DNA from 4 places in the Pseudomonas deceptionensis genome. Region 1 is predicted to be linked to each of the others. Evidence: predicted binding sites of a transcription regulator. Region 1 holds the regulator's gene; each other region holds the start of a gene.

Region 1 (4,180 bases):
GCTTATTTCGAGCAACTGCAAAAGGCCACTGACCCGAAACCGGTTCAGGCTTATGCCGTGACCATTCAATACCATGCGCCGCAAAACCGCATCGTGCTGATCGACAAGGCTAAAGTCATCAACGACGGCAACACCACCGAAGGCGAAAAAATCGTCTACGACACGGTGAAACAAGTCGCCAACGCCGGTCGCGCCAATGGTAGCCAGGTCACTGCACCTCGCCCGCGTATCGACATGGTGATCCAGCCCAAGAAGAAAACCGACCCGCAGAAGGCCCAGTAATGGCAACTCTGAAAGCCCAGCATCTGGCCAAAAGCTACAAGAGCCGTCAGGTAGTTCGTGATGTCAGCCTGTCGATCGACAGCGGGCAAATCGTGGGTTTGCTCGGTCCTAACGGTGCGGGTAAAACTACGTGTTTCTATATGATTGTCGGCCTGGTACATGCCGATCAGGGTCGCGTACTGATCGATGACCTGGACGTCAGCCACGAGCCGATGCACGGCCGCGCACGCGCCGGTATTGGCTACCTGCCCCAGGAAGCCTCGATCTTTCGCAAGCTGTCGGTTGCTGACAACATCATGGCAATCCTCGAAACGCGCAAAGAGCTCGACAAGGCAGGTCGGCGCAAAGAGCTGGAAAGCCTGTTGCAGGAGTTCCACATCAACCACATCCGCGACAACCTGGGCATGAGCCTGTCCGGTGGCGAACGCCGCCGGGTAGAAATCGCCCGCGCACTGGCCACCGCACCCAAGTTCATCCTGCTCGATGAACCCTTTGCCGGCGTTGACCCGATCTCGGTCGGCGACATCAAGCAAATCATCTACCACCTCAAAGCCAAAGGCATTGGCGTGCTGATCACAGATCACAACGTTCGTGAAACCCTCGATATCTGCGAAACCGCTTATATCGTTAACGACGGGCAATTGATCGCTGAAGGCGATGCTGAAACGATTCTGGCCAACAAGTTGGTGAGAGAAGTGTATCTGGGCCACGAGTTCCGCCTGTAAGACCAGGCGCCCCCTGCACTACCAAAGTGCCAGTACCCGCACAAAGCCCGTATGCTTGTATTACCCGGGCGCCCGATCGGGCGCCCTGAATTGGTTCCGCAGCAAATAAACTAATTCAGAACACCCCTAGGCAAACGCACCGGTTTCAGGCATATAATTTGCTTAAGTTTGGCGCGCACGCGCCCCTGTAGTGGATGGCGCCATGCGCGCCGGCGAATAAGGTGTTAAGCCCCTGCCATGAAACCATCGCTAGTCCTGAGAATGGGCCAGCAGCTGACAATGACACCTCAGCTGCAACAGGCCATCCGCCTGCTCCAATTGTCGACCCTCGACCTGCAACAGGAAATCCAGGAAGCCCTGGAGTCCAATCCGATGCTCGAACGCCAGGAAGAAGGCGACGACTTCGACAATGCAGACCCCTTGGCCGACAACATCGAGCAAAAACCCAACTCCGACATTCAGGAACCCACTTACCAGGAATCCGCGCCGACTGTAGATAACCTGGACGAAGGCGACTGGAACGACCGCATCCCCAATGAGCTGCCTGTCGATACTGCCTGGGAAGACATCTACCAGACCAGCGCCAGCAGCCTGCCAAGCAGCGACGATGACGAGTGGGACTTCACCACGCGCACCTCTGCCGGCGAAAGCCTGCAAAGTCACTTGCTGTGGCAACTGAACCTGGCACCGATGTCCGACACCGACCGCCTGATCGGTGTGACCCTTATCGACTGCATCAATAACCAGGGCTACCTGGACGAAACCCTCGAAGAAATTCTCGAGGCGTTCGATCCGGAACTGGACATTGAGCTCGATGAAATCGAAGCCGTTCTGCACCGCATCCAGCAATTCGAACCGGCCGGTATCGGCGCACGCAACCTGGGCGAGTGCCTGTTGCTGCAACTGCGCCAGCTCCCGGCCAAGACGCCCTGGCTGAACGAAGCCAAACGCCTGGTCACGGACTACATCGACCTGCTGGGTGCGCGCGACTACAGCCAGCTGATGCGCCGCATGAAACTCAAGGAAGATGAGCTGCGCCAGGTCATCGAGCTGGTGCAAAGCCTCAATCCGCGCCCGGGTTCACAAATCGAGTCCAGCGAAGCGGAATACGTCGTACCTGACGTGATCGTGCGCAAGGACAACGAACGCTGGCTCGTAGAGCTCAACCAGGAGTCCGTGCCACGCCTGCGGGTCAACCCGCAGTACGCAGGCTTCGTGCGCCGCGCCGACACCAGCGCCGACAACACCTTCATGCGCAACCAGCTGCAAGAAGCGCGCTGGTTCATCAAAAGCCTGCAAAGCCGCAACGAAACACTGATGAAAGTGGCGACTCAAATCGTCGAGCATCAACGCGGCTTTCTGGAGTATGGCGACGAGGCCATGAAGCCACTGGTACTGCATGACATTGCAGAAGCCGTCGGCATGCATGAGTCCACCATTTCCCGGGTTACGACGCAGAAGTTCATGCATACCCCGCGCGGTATTTATGAGCTCAAGTACTTTTTCTCCAGCCACGTCAGCACCTCCGAAGGCGGTGAATGCTCCTCCACCGCCATCCGTGCCATCATCAAAAAACTGGTTGCCGCTGAAAATCAGAAAAAGCCGTTGAGTGACAGCAAGATCGCTGGTTTACTGGAGGCACAAGGTATTCAGGTAGCCCGTCGCACCGTCGCCAAGTACCGCGAATCCCTAGGGATAGCGCCTTCGAGCGAACGCAAGCGTTTGATGTAAGCCACGGACCCCGGCGTTTCAGTGGCAGGCTGCTCGGCCTGCCGCTTTATGCAATGGCATCAAAGGAGAAACTGTATGCAAGTCAACATCAGTGGACACCAACTGGAAGTCACCGAACCGCTACGCGCTTACATCGGCGAAAAACTCGACCGACTGGAGCGTCATTTCGACAAGATTACCAACGTACAGGTAACGATGGCGGTCGAAAAACTGAAACAGAAAATCGAAGCCACCTTGCACATCCATGGAGGAGAAGTCGTTGCCAACGCCGAGCATGACGACATGTATGCCGCCATTGATCTGCTCACTGACAAGCTTGATCGCCAACTGAAAAAGCATAAGGAAAAGACCCAAAGCCTGCTCCAGGGCGCAACCGGTCGTTAATACTCCCTACCCATGATCCGACTTGAAAGTATCCTGACCCCCGGCCGTTCCTTGGTGAACGCGCCGGGCGGCAGTAAAAAACGCGCACTCGAACACATTGCCAACCTGATCAGCCGAGAAGTGCCTGGTCTGGAAATGCAGGACGTTTTCGAGAGCCTTATTGCCCGTGAAAAACTGGGATCAACCGGTTTTGGTAACGGCATCGCCATACCCCATTGCCGCCTCAAGGGTTGCGAGTCGCCAGTCAGCGCCTTGCTACACCTCGATGCTCCCATAGATTTCGACGCCATCGATGGCGCGCCGGTCGACCTGCTTTTCGTTTTGCTGGTGCCCGAAGCGGCAACCGATGCACACCTGGAACTGCTTAGGCAGATCGCCAGCATGCTCGATCGCAAGGATGTGCGCGAAAAACTGCGCAGTGCACCCAGCAACGAAGCGCTGTATCAGGTTGTTCTGGACGTACAGAACGGTCATTAATCATGCGCTTAGTTATTGTCAGCGGACGCTCCGGCTCCGGTAAAAGCACCGCCCTCGCCGTCCTTGAAGACAACGGTTTCTATTGCATCGACAACCTGCCAGCCGGCTTGCTGCCTGAGCTGGCGGAACGCGCACTGATCCATACCGAACTGGCACAGCCGCTGGTGGCTGTGTCGATTGACGCGCGAAACTTGCCGAGTCACTTGTCTCGTTTCCCACAGTTGCTTGAAGAAGTGCGCAACCGTCATATCCAGTGCGATGTCCTGTACCTGGATGCCGACGAAGAAACCTTGCTCAAGCGCTTCTCGGAAACCCGTCGGCGTCACCCTCTCAGCAGCGCCAGCCGTTCGCTGGCAGAGGCCATTCGTGACGAAACCCAGTTGCTCGGCCCGATCGCCGACCTGGCCGACCTGACCATCAACACCACCAATCTGAACCTGTATCAGCTGCGCGACACCATCAAACTGCGTCTGCTGAACAAGCCCGAACCCGGTACTGCCTTTCTGGTTGAGTCATTCGGCTTCAAGCGCGGGATGCCGGTGGATGCCGACCTTGTGTTTGACGTTCGTTGCCTGCCCAAC
Region 2 (4,180 bases), 750 kb from region 1:
CCCGGCGGCGCTGGTCTTCAGGCAAGTCGACCGAAGAAACCTCACCTAAAAGCATGATTGGCAGGAACTCATCCCACACAGCCAGTGTCTTAAGCAAGCCAGAAAGACCACCCGCAGTGCTCACGGTGCCTACGAGCACACAGAGCACTTCACGACTGGATGTCAGCGAACTGACGGCCTGCTCCCACTCGTGGCCAGGGCTGGCTAAATTTTCTTCGCCGAGAAAATTCAGGATCACCGCCAGGTCGCGGCGGCGGACGCTATCGTCATCGATCAGCAGAATTTTGGTTTCACGCCACATGCAATAGCAACTTCCCTAGTCAACTCAATGTCCCGGATGGCAAGACATATATAGACGCCCTAACCCTGTTGGATATCTAAGACGACTGAATACAGAATAACGCGCTAGTTAAGTCAAAAAACTGTGCATAGTCAAATTTATGGCGGTTTAAAACGCGATTAACCACATATTCTTTATGCCTTAACCGAATAGATGGTAAACCTTTGACGCATTTTTTGCTTGATTGATCTGCCCCATTTGGTCAACGACCGACTGACGCTCATCGGTCGCCGCCTCCAGCAGCATGCGATACACCACCAACAGCCCTTCCAGATTTTCGCGCAACACGGCTTCATCCAGCGGCGCTTCGTCCAGCACATTCTCGACACACACCCGGCAGGCCGAGTCCAACTCGCCAATGGCATCCCAATTGCGCTCGGCCAGCGCATCAATCAGCGCTTCGCGGGTTTCCTGAATTCGTTGAAGCTGGCTCATGACGCACTCCTCAGGCTGTTAGCCGTGTTCTGCCGCGATAGCATCCCAACCGCTTTTCACCGTGATCAGCAGGCGCGCCACTTCATCGATGATTTCCGGATCGTTTTTGGCATTGGCCAGGGTCAGGCGCACGGTCATGTACTCGTACAGGCTGTCCAGCTGCTGCAAGGCCGCCTTGTCGTCGGTCTTGTCCTCATCCAGGCCCTGACGCAGACCGGTGATGATATCGATGGCCTTGGTGATCAACATCGCCTTCTGCGGGACATCACCACGGCTCATCGCGCCTTTGGCCTGGGCCATGCGATCCAGACCGCCTTCCATCAGCATTTGAATCAAGCGATGGGGGCTGGCTTCGGAGATTTGAGCGTGGGAATTAACCTTCTGATACTGACGAAGGGCGCGCATCGGGTTCATGTTTCTACCTCATTACGGTGTCAGGCAAAAATGACTGGTTCTTGATTTTTATATCGACTGAGCTGCCGGAAGCTTTAGCGGTGAGGCTCAGTGAGATCAGGTTGTCTTAGGGTTATTAAGCGAATTCAGAGTAGTCATGACACTGGAACTTGTGGCATTGAGCTGAGCAACCAGCGTATCCATCGCATTGTATTTGGCAGAGAGCGTGGTTTGCAGAGTCTCCATACGGCGATCTAGATCCGCCTGCTGCGTCGTCAGGTCTGTCAGCTTGTTGTTGAGATCGCCGGTACGCTGAGTCAAGGTGCCAGCTGAGCCCACATACGAAGCTGTGGCTTTGGTCATCCGTGCTATCAGGCCCGTGTCACCGGTGAAAGTCTTGGCGATATCCATCGCTCCCGTGGGTTTGGCGATTGCCTTACTCCACGCGGCATCATCCAGAGTCAGCAAGCCAGTTTTAGCATCCGTCTTGACCCCCATCTGCGACAACCCCATGGTCGTTTCCGCAGCCGCGCCATTGAGCAACTCGCCACGCAAGCTGGACACCAGCTGACGCATGGACGCATCGCCTGTCAGAGCGCCCGACATAGTGGTTGAGGAGTCCCCCGTGGCCGTGACCTTAGTTTGAGCATTGATCGTCGTCATCAATGCGTTGTAGGCCGTGACGAAAGCCTGTACCGAGGTTTTCAACGTCGTGGAGCTAGCCGCAACCGTAATAGTAGTCGCCGCCTTGTCCCCGGCCAGAAGCTCGATCGTCACACCACTGATGGCCGAGTCAACCTTGTTGCTAGCCGACTCCATCTTCAAACCATCGATGGTATAAATGGAGTTTTGCGGCTCAACCAGCGAGGTATATCCGTTAGCCAACTCCGAGTCACCACCCATGGTGATCTCGGTATCCTTGCCCATCTTCGACGAGGTCAGCACCAGACGGGAACCACTGGCATCGGTCAATACGTTGGCACTGATACCCTTGCCCGACAGCTGCGTGTTAATGGACTCACGCACTTGCTTCATGGTTGCACCAGGGGCGATGCTCACATTGTAGTCAACACCAGATTGAGAAATTTTCAGCGTGGCGGCCTCGGTACCGCTATTGACCACTGCCGAAGCACCCTTCTCGTACACCGGACTACTGACCTTCGACGCAGTGGCCAACTGCTCGACCACAAGACTGTAAGTGCCGGTTGATGCCGTAGCATCGATGGTGACCTTGCTTTTTTTGTCGTCTGAAGTTGTACCCGCCAAGCCACTGAAGCTGGAAGGGTCCTTGAGTTTGTCGATGGCCGCACGATAAGAATCAAGAGCGCCCTTTACCGTACCCAGTGCCGACAGTTGCGTTGTCGTTTGCGTTTGCTGGGTAGTAATTTGCGTCTGCTTGGGCGCTTTTTCTGCAGCGACCAACGCCTTTACAATGGACTGAGTATCAATACCCGAGCCGACACCGCTCACCGTTGAACTGGCCATCTTCTTTCTCCTTTCACTGCCTGCCGTTTTGTTGGCTAACAACACCTTATTCAGCAGACAGCAACAAAATTCATGCCACCTCGGGCATTGGCATTCACCAAGAGCCTAAAACACAAAAGGGCGCGTAAACGCGCCCTTCTGTTTTCAAACTATTGCCATTATTACTGAAGCAGCTTCATAACTGCGGATGGCAACTGGTTGGCCTGGGATAGGATCGCGGTGGATGCCTGCTGCAGGGTTTGTTGCTTGGTCAATTCAGCGGTTTCAGAAGCGAAGTCAGCATCCTGCACACGGCCACGCGCGGCGGAGGCGTTTTCATTGATGCTGTTCAAGTTAGAAACAGTGCTGTCGAAACGGTTTTGCACAGCACCCAGTGCAGAACGCTGGCTGTCGATCTGCTGAATTGCAGCGTCAAGCGCCTGAACGGTGTTCTGAGATGCAGTAGCATCCAGAATATCCAACTGATCGACGGTGGTCTGCGAAGTCACAGCGCTGATAGTTTCAGCTTTCAGGCCCAGATCAGCCAAGGTGCCGGTGCTGCCCGCACTGATGACGATATCCTTGTTGGCGGACAGGGAAATTTTGCCGTCCTCAGTCTTGGTAGCCGTTGCACCTGCACTGGCGCTGTTGATCGACGAGATCACAGAGTCAATGTCGCTCCCTTTGGCGATCTTGATTTCGGTTGCGCCAATTTTCAGCGAGGTGTCAGCAACGGTTTTTACGTTAGTAGTCCCGCTGGCCAGACCCAGTGCAGCGAGCGAGCCAGGACCGCCGTTAGCGTTGGCGCCGTCTGCCAGAGTAAGTGCTTTGCCATCCGCAGAGGTCAGCGAGATGCGGCCATTTTTGTCGATTGTTGCAGAGCCTACGTCAGGCAGAGCGTTAAGCTGATCGAGAACATCCTTAACGGTGTCTTTACCAGTGGCGCCCAAAGTAACTGTCTTGCCATTGACAGTGATTTCGCCCGCAGCCAACTTCGAGGCGCCAGTAGTGACCGTATTGGTAGTACCTGCAGTAAGACCAAACTTATCAGCATCCGCACCGGCGATGGAAACCCCACCATGGGTATTCGTCAGGACGAGAGCACCACCAGCTTCAGTAGCTTTAATTGTATTGGTTGCATCTTTATCCAACTCAAGTTGGATGGCAGCCGCTTGGTCAGCAACAGTTGCCTCACCAGCAGCAATCGTTACATCTCGACCATTGATATTGAGTTTTTCAGTCCCAGTTGTCGTGTATGCCGGAGCCGGCACTGCACCCGTAACAACCGTCGCACCGCCATTCTTGGCACCGCCAGTAACCGAAGCAGCCATGCCCGCCAGGTTGCCACCGGCAACCGAAGCAGTGCTGTACTGGCCTTTAAGGCCTGCCGAACTCAGGTCACCCACGCCGAAGGAGATGGTTTCATTGGCGTTAGCACCGACCTGGAACTTGGTATTCTGCATCGTACCGTCCAGCAGGTTTTTGCCACCGAAGGTGGTGGTGCTGGAAATACGGTTGATTTCACCCTTCAGGGCAGTGAATTCCTGG
Region 3 (4,180 bases), 410 kb from region 1:
CCGCCTGCTCCAGATGTGTGAGTGTCAGCACTTGATCGGTCACCATGGGGCGCAGCAGTTTTTGCCCGACGGCCAGTTCGGTCGCGGTCAAGTACCCCTGGTTGATCAGGCTGATATCCCGCTCGCGCAGGCTGACATCGGGGTAGTCGATCACCATGCCGCGCTTGAGCGGATGGGTCACGGTGACGACATTGCGGAACAGTTTGACCTGGGCCGGAACGAAGATGGTCCACGGTGAGAGCCCTTCGCAACGGATGCGAACGATGACCCGGCCCATGGGTTGTGCCGGGCTTTCGAGGGTGGCTGTCAATTCCTTGTCGCAATGGGCCAGGCGCAGGCGCGGGTCCAGATTGTTGACCTGGATCTGATATCGCCCCTCGGTCTGGCTGGTGGCCAGGTAGTCTTCGACGGTGAATTCAAGAAAGCCCTGGGTCACGCCGATAAGCTGGTCAGGCGATGTAAACGCGTCAGCATGGCTATAGGTGCTCAGGCCCGTCAGGCCGCCGACCGCCAGGATGCTCAGGCAGCAGCGGCGCAAGGTCTGGCGAAAAAGCCGGTGGCAGGAATTTGTCGTTTTTGCATTCATGGCCGATAAAAAAGCAAGCCCCGTGCCGTTTACCGGGTAATGCGTGTCGAAACTTAAAGTTTTAAGAGGAGCTGAGTATGGCTGGGGTGATGGATGCGGTTAACCAGCGCACTCAACTGGTCGGGCAAAACCGCCTGGAGCTGTTGTTGTTTCGCCTGGATGGGCCACAGCTTTACGGGATCAATGTGTTCAAGGTCAGGGAAGTGCTGCAATGCCCGAAACTGACCATGATCCCCAAGTCCCATCCTGTGGTGTGCGGTGTGGCGAGCATTCGCGGCGCGACCATCCCGATTCTTGACCTGGCGATGGCCACGGGGGCGGGGGCCTTGAAAGATCAGAGCAACCCGTTTGTGATCATCACGGAGTACAACACCAAGACCCAGGGCTTTCTGGTGCGCTCGGTCGAACGTATCGTCAACATGAACTGGGAAGATATTCATCCGCCACCCAAGGGGACCGGCCACGACCATTACCTGACGGCCGTGACCCGGATGGACGACCAACTGGTCGAAATCATCGATGTTGAAAAGGTGCTGGCGGAAGTGTCGCCATCACCTGAAACCATCAGCCATGGCGTGGTGGATGTCGAAACCCGAAGCAAGGCACTGTCATTGCGGGTGCTGACCGTCGACGATTCGTCGGTGGCGCGCAAACAGGTTGCCCGTTGCCTGCAAAGCGTGGGCGTTGAAGTGGTGTCGTTGAACGACGGCCGTCAGGCGCTGGATTACCTGCGCAAGCTGGTGGAGGAGGGCAAGAACCCGTCTGAAGAGTTTCTGATGATGATCTCGGACATCGAGATGCCGGAAATGGACGGCTACACCCTGACCGCTGAAATCCGTAACGACCCACGGATGCAAAATCTGCACATCATTCTGCATACTTCGTTGTCCGGGGTATTCAACCAGGCGATGGTCAAAAAGGTCGGTGCCGATGACTTTTTGGCCAAATTCCGGCCTGATGACCTGGCATCCCGGGTAGTTGACCGGATCAAAGCAGCAGACCACAGTCAGGGCCAACCCCTGGCGGTCAAAACGATTTAAGAGGCAGGACATTTGTCGACGGCTAATTTGGATTTTGAACAGTTCCGGGTTTTCCTGGAAAAAGCCTGTGGCATTTTGCTGGGTGAAAACAAGCAGTACCTCGTCTCCAGCCGGCTCAACAAGCTGATGGAGCAGCAAGGGATCAAGTCCTTGGGCGAGCTGATTCAGCGTATCCAGAGCCAGCCGCGCAGCGGGCTGCGCGAACTGGTGGTCGATGCCATGACCACCAACGAAACCCTGTGGTTTCGCGACACCTACCCCTTTGAAGTATTGAAGAACAAGGTGCTGCCCGAGCAAATCAAGGCCAGTGCGGGTCAGCGTTTGCGCATCTGGTCGGCGGCCTGTTCTTCGGGGCAGGAGCCGTACTCGTTGTCGATGGCCATTGACGAGTTTGAGCGCAGCAACCTTGGGCAGTTGAAAGCGGGGGTGCAGATTTTTGCCACCGACCTGTCGGCCCAGATGCTCAATACCTGCAAAACCGGCGAGTACGACAACCTTGCGATTGGCCGGGGCCTTTCGCCAGAACGCTTGCAGCGCTATTTCGACCCCAAGGGGCCGGGGCGCTGGGTGCTCAAGACGCCGATCAAAAATCGGGTCGAGTTCCGCTCCTTCAATCTGCTGGACAGTTACGCAGGGTTTGGCAAATTCGACATCGTGTTCTGCCGCAACGTGTTGATCTACTTCTCGGCAGAAGTGAAGAAAGACATTTTGCTGCGTATCCACAGCACCTTGAAACCGGGCGGGTATTTGTTTTTGGGTGCCTCCGAGGCGCTCAACGGCTTGCCGGATCACTACCAGATGGTCCAGTGCAGCCCGGGCATCATCTACCAGGCCAAGTAACCTTCGTGGGAGCGAGCCTGTTCGCGAACGACCTTCTCGAGCAGGCTCGCTCCCGCCGGTTTTGCGTTGTCCGATAAAAAGCGGCAGAAAAGCGGCAGTCAGCGGTCAACCGTTGCCGCTTTTCTGGCATTGCCGCCTCCCATGCCCTTCCCAAAGCCTTGAAATACGGCTCTGTGCCAACTGGCACGGGGTTTGCTCTGTTCATGTCATGTAAAACCTGAATCACGTCCTCAGGTCAGCCCACAAAGGTTTTTCGACATGAGCATCAGCTTCGATAAAGCGCTTGGTATCCATGAACAGGCACTGGGCTTTCGCGCCCAGCGCGCTGAAGTACTGGCCAACAACATCGCCAACGCCGATACCCCGAACTACAAGGCCCGGGATCTGGATTTTGCTTCTGTGCTCGCTGCGCAGAACGACAAAAATCAGAACGGCACGTTTGCGCTGAACAAGACCAACACCCGCCATATCGAAGCCCAGGGCCAGAGCAGTGGCGACGAGTCGCTGCTGTACCGCACGCCGATGCAGCCGTCGATCGACCAGAACACCGTGGACGCCCAGCTGGAACAATCGAACTACGCAGAGAATGCGGTCAACTTCCAGGCCAGCTTCACCCTGCTCAACAGCAAATTCAAAGGGCTGATGTCGGCCCTGCGCGGGGAGTAATTCATGTCTCTATCCAGTGTTTTCAATATTGCCGGTAGTGGCATGAGCGCTCAGACCACGCGCCTGAACACCGTCGCCAGCAACATCGCCAACGCCGACACCGTGTCGTCGAGCATCGACCAGACCTACCGCGCCCGTCACCCGGTGTTTGCCACCATGTTTCAGGGTGCGCAAAGCAGCACCGGCGATTCGCTGTTCCAGGACCAGGACGGCGCCGGTCAAGGCGTGCAGGTGCTGGGCGTGGTCGAAGACCAAAGCGAGCTCCAGGCCCGTTACGAGCCAAACCATCCTTCTGCCGACGCCAAGGGGTATGTGTACTACCCCAACGTCAACGTGGTCGAAGAAATGGCCGATATGATTTCCGCCAGTCGTTCGTTCCAGACCAACGCCGAGCTGATGAACACCGCCAAAACCATGATGCAGAAGGTTCTGACCCTCGGTCAGTGATAAGGGGCGACACAAATGAGTGTGACCGATACCACCAGCGGCTTGACCCTCAACCAGGTGCTTGCCAACTCCGCCCAGGTCAAGACCACCGACACCAGCGTGGGTGCGGCAACCAAGGGCGTGACCGGCAGCTCGGCGCTGGGCAAGGATTCATTCCTGCAACTGCTGGTCACCCAGCTGAAAAACCAGAACCCGCTGGACCCGCAAGACAACACCGCATTCGTCGCCCAGCTGGCGCAGTTCAGCAGCCTGGAAGGCATCACCACCCTCAACGATACGGTCAACTCACTGTCGGGTGGCCTTCAGTCCTCGCAGGCGTTGCAGGCGTCGTCGCTGGTGGGTCGTTCGGTAATCGTGCAAACCAATGAAGCCTATGTGGACCCCGCCAGCGGCAAGCCATTCAACGGCACCGTGGTGGTAAAGGACGCCGACTCCAAGCCCGTCATCACCATCACCGATGCGGACGGTGAAGTGGTCCGCACCCTCGAGATGGGCAGCCAGAAAGCCGGTAACGCGGACTTTACCTGGGACGGTAAAGACGACGACGGCGTGCTGCTGGACAAGGGCTCGTACACCTTCACCGCGTCGAGCAAAAACGACA
Region 4 (4,180 bases), 740 kb from region 1:
GGTGGCACGGCTGCCGCTGTATCCGGCATTCAGGCTCAGGTCACCACTGCCCAGCGGGTTGTTGGTGGTCAGGCCGCTGCCGAACAGGGAGGTCAGGCCGATGCTGGTATTGCTGTTTTTACCGATCGCCGAGTTGGCGTTTTTGCTCGCCTGGGTCTTCTCGTTCAGGGTGATGGTAATGATGTCGCCAATGCGGAACGCCTTGCGGTCGCTGTACAGGTTCTGCTCAAAACCGGCCTGGTAAATCGAGCCGTTGTTGGCCGCTGCCGGCAGCGGCGTGCGTGGCAGGACAGGGGCGTAGTACGGATCGTTCTGACGCGGTGGCGGGCTGACACAGCCCGCCAGAAACGTAATGCCGCCCAGGGCCAGAACAGAAAACAAGCGTTTCATGAGCTCTCCTGCGCGATTACAGATTTTGCGTTACGAACGACAACATTTGGTCAGCGGTGGAGATCACTTTGGAGTTCATCTCGTAGGCGCGCTGAGTGGTGATCATGTTGACCATTTCTTCTACGGTGCTGACGTTAGAAGTCTCGAGCATGCTTTGCATGGTCAGACCAAAACCGTTCAGACCGGGGGTGCCGATTTGCGGTGCGCCGCTGGATGCAGTCTCAAGGAACAGGTTGCCGCCCTGGGACTGCAAGCCCGCCGGGTTGATGAAGTCGGCGGTCTGCACGTTGCCGATCACCTGGGCAGCCGGGTTGCCGGAAATCGTCACCGAGACGGTGCCGTCCTGGCCCACGGTGAAGGTCTGGGCATCGGCAGGCACCACAATCGCCGGTTCCAGGGCAAAGCCGTTGGCGGTGACGATCTGGCCGTTGGAGTCCAGGTGGAAAGTACCGTCGCGGCTGTAGGCCGTAGTCCCGTCGGGCTGCATGATCTGGAAGAAACCACGGCCATTGATGGCCATGTCCAACGGCTGGTCGGTGGTTTGCAGGCTACCGGCGGCGAAGTTCTTTTGCGTGCCGACAATGCGCACCCCGGTGCCCACTTGCAGGCCTGACGGCAGCTCGCTGTCCTGGGTCGACTGGGCACCTGGCTGGCGTTTGATCTGGTAGAGCAAGTCCTGAAACTCGGCGCGATCACGTTTGAAACCGGTGGTCGACACGTTGGCCAGGTTGTTGGAAATGGTGGTCAGGTTGGTGTCTTGTGCAGCCAGACCTGTTTTTGCAACCCAAAGTGCCGGAAGCATGGTGCTCTCCTCGCGCGCCGGTTTTTCGGCGCTGCGTTCAAGTAATTAGCTGATGGACAAGACCCGAGTCATGGCCTGGTCGTCTTCTTTGGCGGTGTTCATCATTTTGATGTGCAGCTCGAACTGCTTGGACAGGGCCAGCACCGAGGTCATCTCATCGACGGCATTGACGTTGCTCGCCTCCAGAAACCCCGAGACCACCTGCACGTTGGCATCGGCCTGTGCCGGCTGGCCATCGTTGGTGTGGATCAAGCCGTCCAGGCCCTTGCTCATGGTTTTCAGGTCCGGCTGGACCAGCTTGATGCGGTCCACTTGCGCCATCACCCGCGGGCCTTCGCCCTGGGCACGGATGCTGATGGTGCCGTCCTGGCCGACTTCGATTTGCTGCTGGGGCGGCACCGCGATCGGCCCGCCATTGCCCATGATCGGCATGCCGTTGCCAGCACGCAGAATGCCCAGGGCATCCACGTTCATGCTCGCGGTACGCACATAGGCTTCGCTGCCGTCAGGCGCCTGCACGGCCAGCCAGCCATCGCCGGACACGGCCACGTCCAAATCGCGTCCGGTCTCAATCATGGCACCGGGGGTGAAGTCAGTCGCCGGGCGTTCGGTCAGGGCAAAGGCCCGCGCCGGAAAGCTGTCACCAAACACCGGCATCGAGCGGGCCTGTTCCAGGTCACGCTGAAACCCGTTGGTCGAGATGTTCGCCAGATTGTTGGCATGCGCCTTTTGCGCCAGTGCGTTCTGACTGGCGCCGGTCATTGCCACATAAAGGTACTTGTCCACAGTCTTTCCTCTGTCTGACGGACGCTTGCCGCCCACCGCTGTACTCCAATGGCTAAAGCAATTTGCGCACCAACTTTATTTTGACGCTGCGAAAGGCCGCATTGACTGGGCGGGTGGCTGATTTCGGAATGAGGACAGAGCAGCAAAAGACGAGAATACGGCGGGGTTCTGCCGGTAGCGGCAAGGCATGGTCTGCCAGACAACGCAAAACCTGTGGGAGCGAGCCTGCTCGCGAAGGCCATTCGCGCGCAGGCTCGCTCCCACGGCTCTACTGCTTAGCCTTGATAATGTCGTACTCGCGCAGTTTGTTGGCGATGGTGGTGTGGGAAACCCCCAGCCGCTTGCCCAGCAATCGGCTACTCGGGTGCTCGGAATACAGCTGCTCCAGCACCGCCTTCTCGAAACGCCCGACAATCTGGTCCAGGCCGCCTTCCAGCGAGAACTCGCCCAGCGGCTGGCGCACGCCGTAGTCCGGCAGGCGGATATGCTCGGCTTTGACCACCCCGCCATCACACAGCGACACCGCCTGAAACAGCACGTTTTCCAGTTGGCGCACGTTACCCGGCCAGTGGTAGTGGCTCAACCGATCCATCGCGGCAGGCGCCAGGCGGGGCAGCGGGCAACCGATCTGTCGGCTGGCCTGATCCAGAAAGTGCTCGACCAAAGGCTCCAGCCCGTCCAGGCAATCGCGCAGCGGCGGGATATGCAGCGACAACACGTTCAGCCGGTGGTACAGGTCCTGGCGGAACTCGCCCCGGGCGCACAACTCGGACAGGTCGACCTGAGTGGCGCACATCACCCGCACATCGAGGTAGACCTCTTCATCGCTGCCGACCCGCCGGAAGCAACCGTCCTGCAAAAAGCGCAGCAGCTTGACCTGCAAACGCGGGCTCATTTCGCCTACACCATCGAGAAACAACGTACCGCCCGCTGTCAGTTCCAGCAGGCCGAGCTTGCCTTCGGCCCGCGCGCCTTCAAACGCCCCCGGGCCGTACCCGAACAGCTCGGTTTCAGCCATCGACTCGGGCAGCCCTGCGCAGTTGAGCGCCATCAGCGGCGACTGGCCACGGGGGCTGGCCAGGTGACAGGCGCGGGCCAGCAGTTCTTTGCCGGTGCCGGTTTCGCCTTCTATTAATAGCGGCGCGTCCAGGGGCGCCATGCGCCGGGCTTCACGCACCACAGCGGCCATGACTTTAGAGCTCTGGAAGATGCTGTCAAAACCGCGCAACTCCTGCTTGCGCACGTTGTAGATCTGCTCGCCCACGCGGTCAGCGCGGTGCAGGGTCAGGACGGCGCCGGCCATGGCCTCGCTTTCATCATGTTCCAGTTGCAGTGGCGCGATATCGGCCAGGTACACCAGCCCCTTGATCTTGACCCGCAAGCCATTGATCCGCGACTTGTTGGCCCGCACCAGCTCGGGCAGGTCGAAGTCTTCGGCATAACGCGACAGGGAAATACCCGGCACTTCATCGACCCGCACCCCCAGCAACTGCGCCGCCGCACGGTTGGCGGCAACAATGCAGCCCCCCATGTCGATGGACAGCACCGGAAACTCCAACGCCCCTAGTAAGGCATTGAGCTCCATATGCCGTCGCTCGCTGGGCATCAAACCTACGCGTTTGACCCCAAACACCCCGGCAATGGTTTCAAATTTCGGGCGCATGGCCTGGAATTGCAGGTTGATCAAGTTCGGGCAGTACAGATAAATCGCGTTGCCCTGATCTCCCCCGACCTCCCCCCGCTTCACGTTGATGCCATAGGCAACCAGCAGATTGAGAATGTCGCGAAGGATGCCAATCCGGTTTTGGCAGTGAACTTTGATACGCATGGGCAGGGCTCGGGAATAACTAACAATGGAGATCCAGTGTGGGAGCGAGCGTGCTCGCGAAGGCCTCAAGAGCGCCTTTCGCGAGCAGGCTCGCTCCCACAGAGAAGTTTTCCTACTTCAGGGGCATTTCGTCGTCACGATTTTGTGACAGTTTTGCTGTCGCACACTCAAGAATGACAGCCAAACCCTCAGTGCGTAACGAATACTTTACGAATAACGAGCATCATCCCAGCATTACTGGCTTTAGGCTAGCTGCATGCAGCAATCACTTGGGGTATCACTAAGGCATCGCACAACACCGAATAATAAAAACGATTTCCTTGCGGAGAGCATCATGAAGCAAACGAAATACGTCGCCCGTGAGCCGGATGCCA

What was found. The regulator sigma-54, encoded in region 1, starts transcription at its own class of promoters, with help from an activator protein. The targets are predictions, from matches to a motif close to ANTGGCATNNANNTTGCTNT.
Region 2: a site for sigma-54 is predicted at 2,714-2,733, ahead of fliD (flagellar filament capping protein FliD). Genes of this name have one in related genera too.
Region 3: a site for sigma-54 is predicted at 2,646-2,665, ahead of flgB (flagellar basal body rod protein FlgB). Genes of this name have one in related genera too.
Region 4: a site for sigma-54 is predicted at 2,033-2,052, ahead of BLW11_RS19885 (flagellar basal body rod protein FlgF). Genes of this name have one in related genera too.

What each region holds. Positions count from the first base shown of each region.
Region 1 is NZ_FNUD01000002.1:5,037,154-5,041,333, forward strand. Features, by position in the region: gene lptA (lipopolysaccharide transport periplasmic protein LptA) at 1-282, shown strand, start outside; gene lptB (LPS export ABC transporter ATP-binding protein) at 282-1,007, shown strand; gene BLW11_RS23320 (RNA polymerase factor sigma-54) at 1,245-2,738, shown strand; gene hpf (ribosome hibernation-promoting factor, HPF/YfiA family) at 2,814-3,122, shown strand; gene ptsN (PTS IIA-like nitrogen regulatory protein PtsN) at 3,135-3,599, shown strand; gene rapZ (RNase adapter RapZ) at 3,602-4,180, shown strand, end outside.
Region 2 is NZ_FNUD01000002.1:4,285,185-4,289,364, forward strand. Features, by position in the region: gene BLW11_RS19825 (sigma-54 dependent transcriptional regulator) at 1-301, opposite strand, end outside; gene fliT (flagellar protein FliT) at 482-775, opposite strand; gene fliS (flagellar export chaperone FliS) at 794-1,189, opposite strand; gene fliD (flagellar filament capping protein FliD) at 1,286-2,653, opposite strand; gene BLW11_RS19845 (flagellin N-terminal helical domain-containing protein) at 2,815-4,180, opposite strand, start outside.
Region 3 is NZ_FNUD01000002.1:4,625,032-4,629,211, reverse strand. Features, by position in the region: gene flgA (flagellar basal body P-ring formation chaperone FlgA) at 1-586, opposite strand, end outside; gene BLW11_RS21400 (chemotaxis protein CheV) at 664-1,626, shown strand; gene cheR (protein-glutamate O-methyltransferase CheR) at 1,639-2,466, shown strand; gene flgB (flagellar basal body rod protein FlgB) at 2,725-3,132, shown strand; gene flgC (flagellar basal body rod protein FlgC) at 3,136-3,579, shown strand; gene flgD (flagellar hook assembly protein FlgD) at 3,595-4,180, shown strand, end outside.
Region 4 is NZ_FNUD01000002.1:4,297,768-4,301,947, forward strand. Features, by position in the region: gene flgH (flagellar basal body L-ring protein FlgH) at 1-390, opposite strand, end outside; gene flgG (flagellar basal-body rod protein FlgG) at 407-1,192, opposite strand; gene BLW11_RS19885 (flagellar basal body rod protein FlgF) at 1,238-1,978, opposite strand; gene BLW11_RS19890 (sigma-54-dependent transcriptional regulator) at 2,247-3,806, opposite strand; gene phhA (phenylalanine 4-monooxygenase) at 4,141-4,180, shown strand, end outside.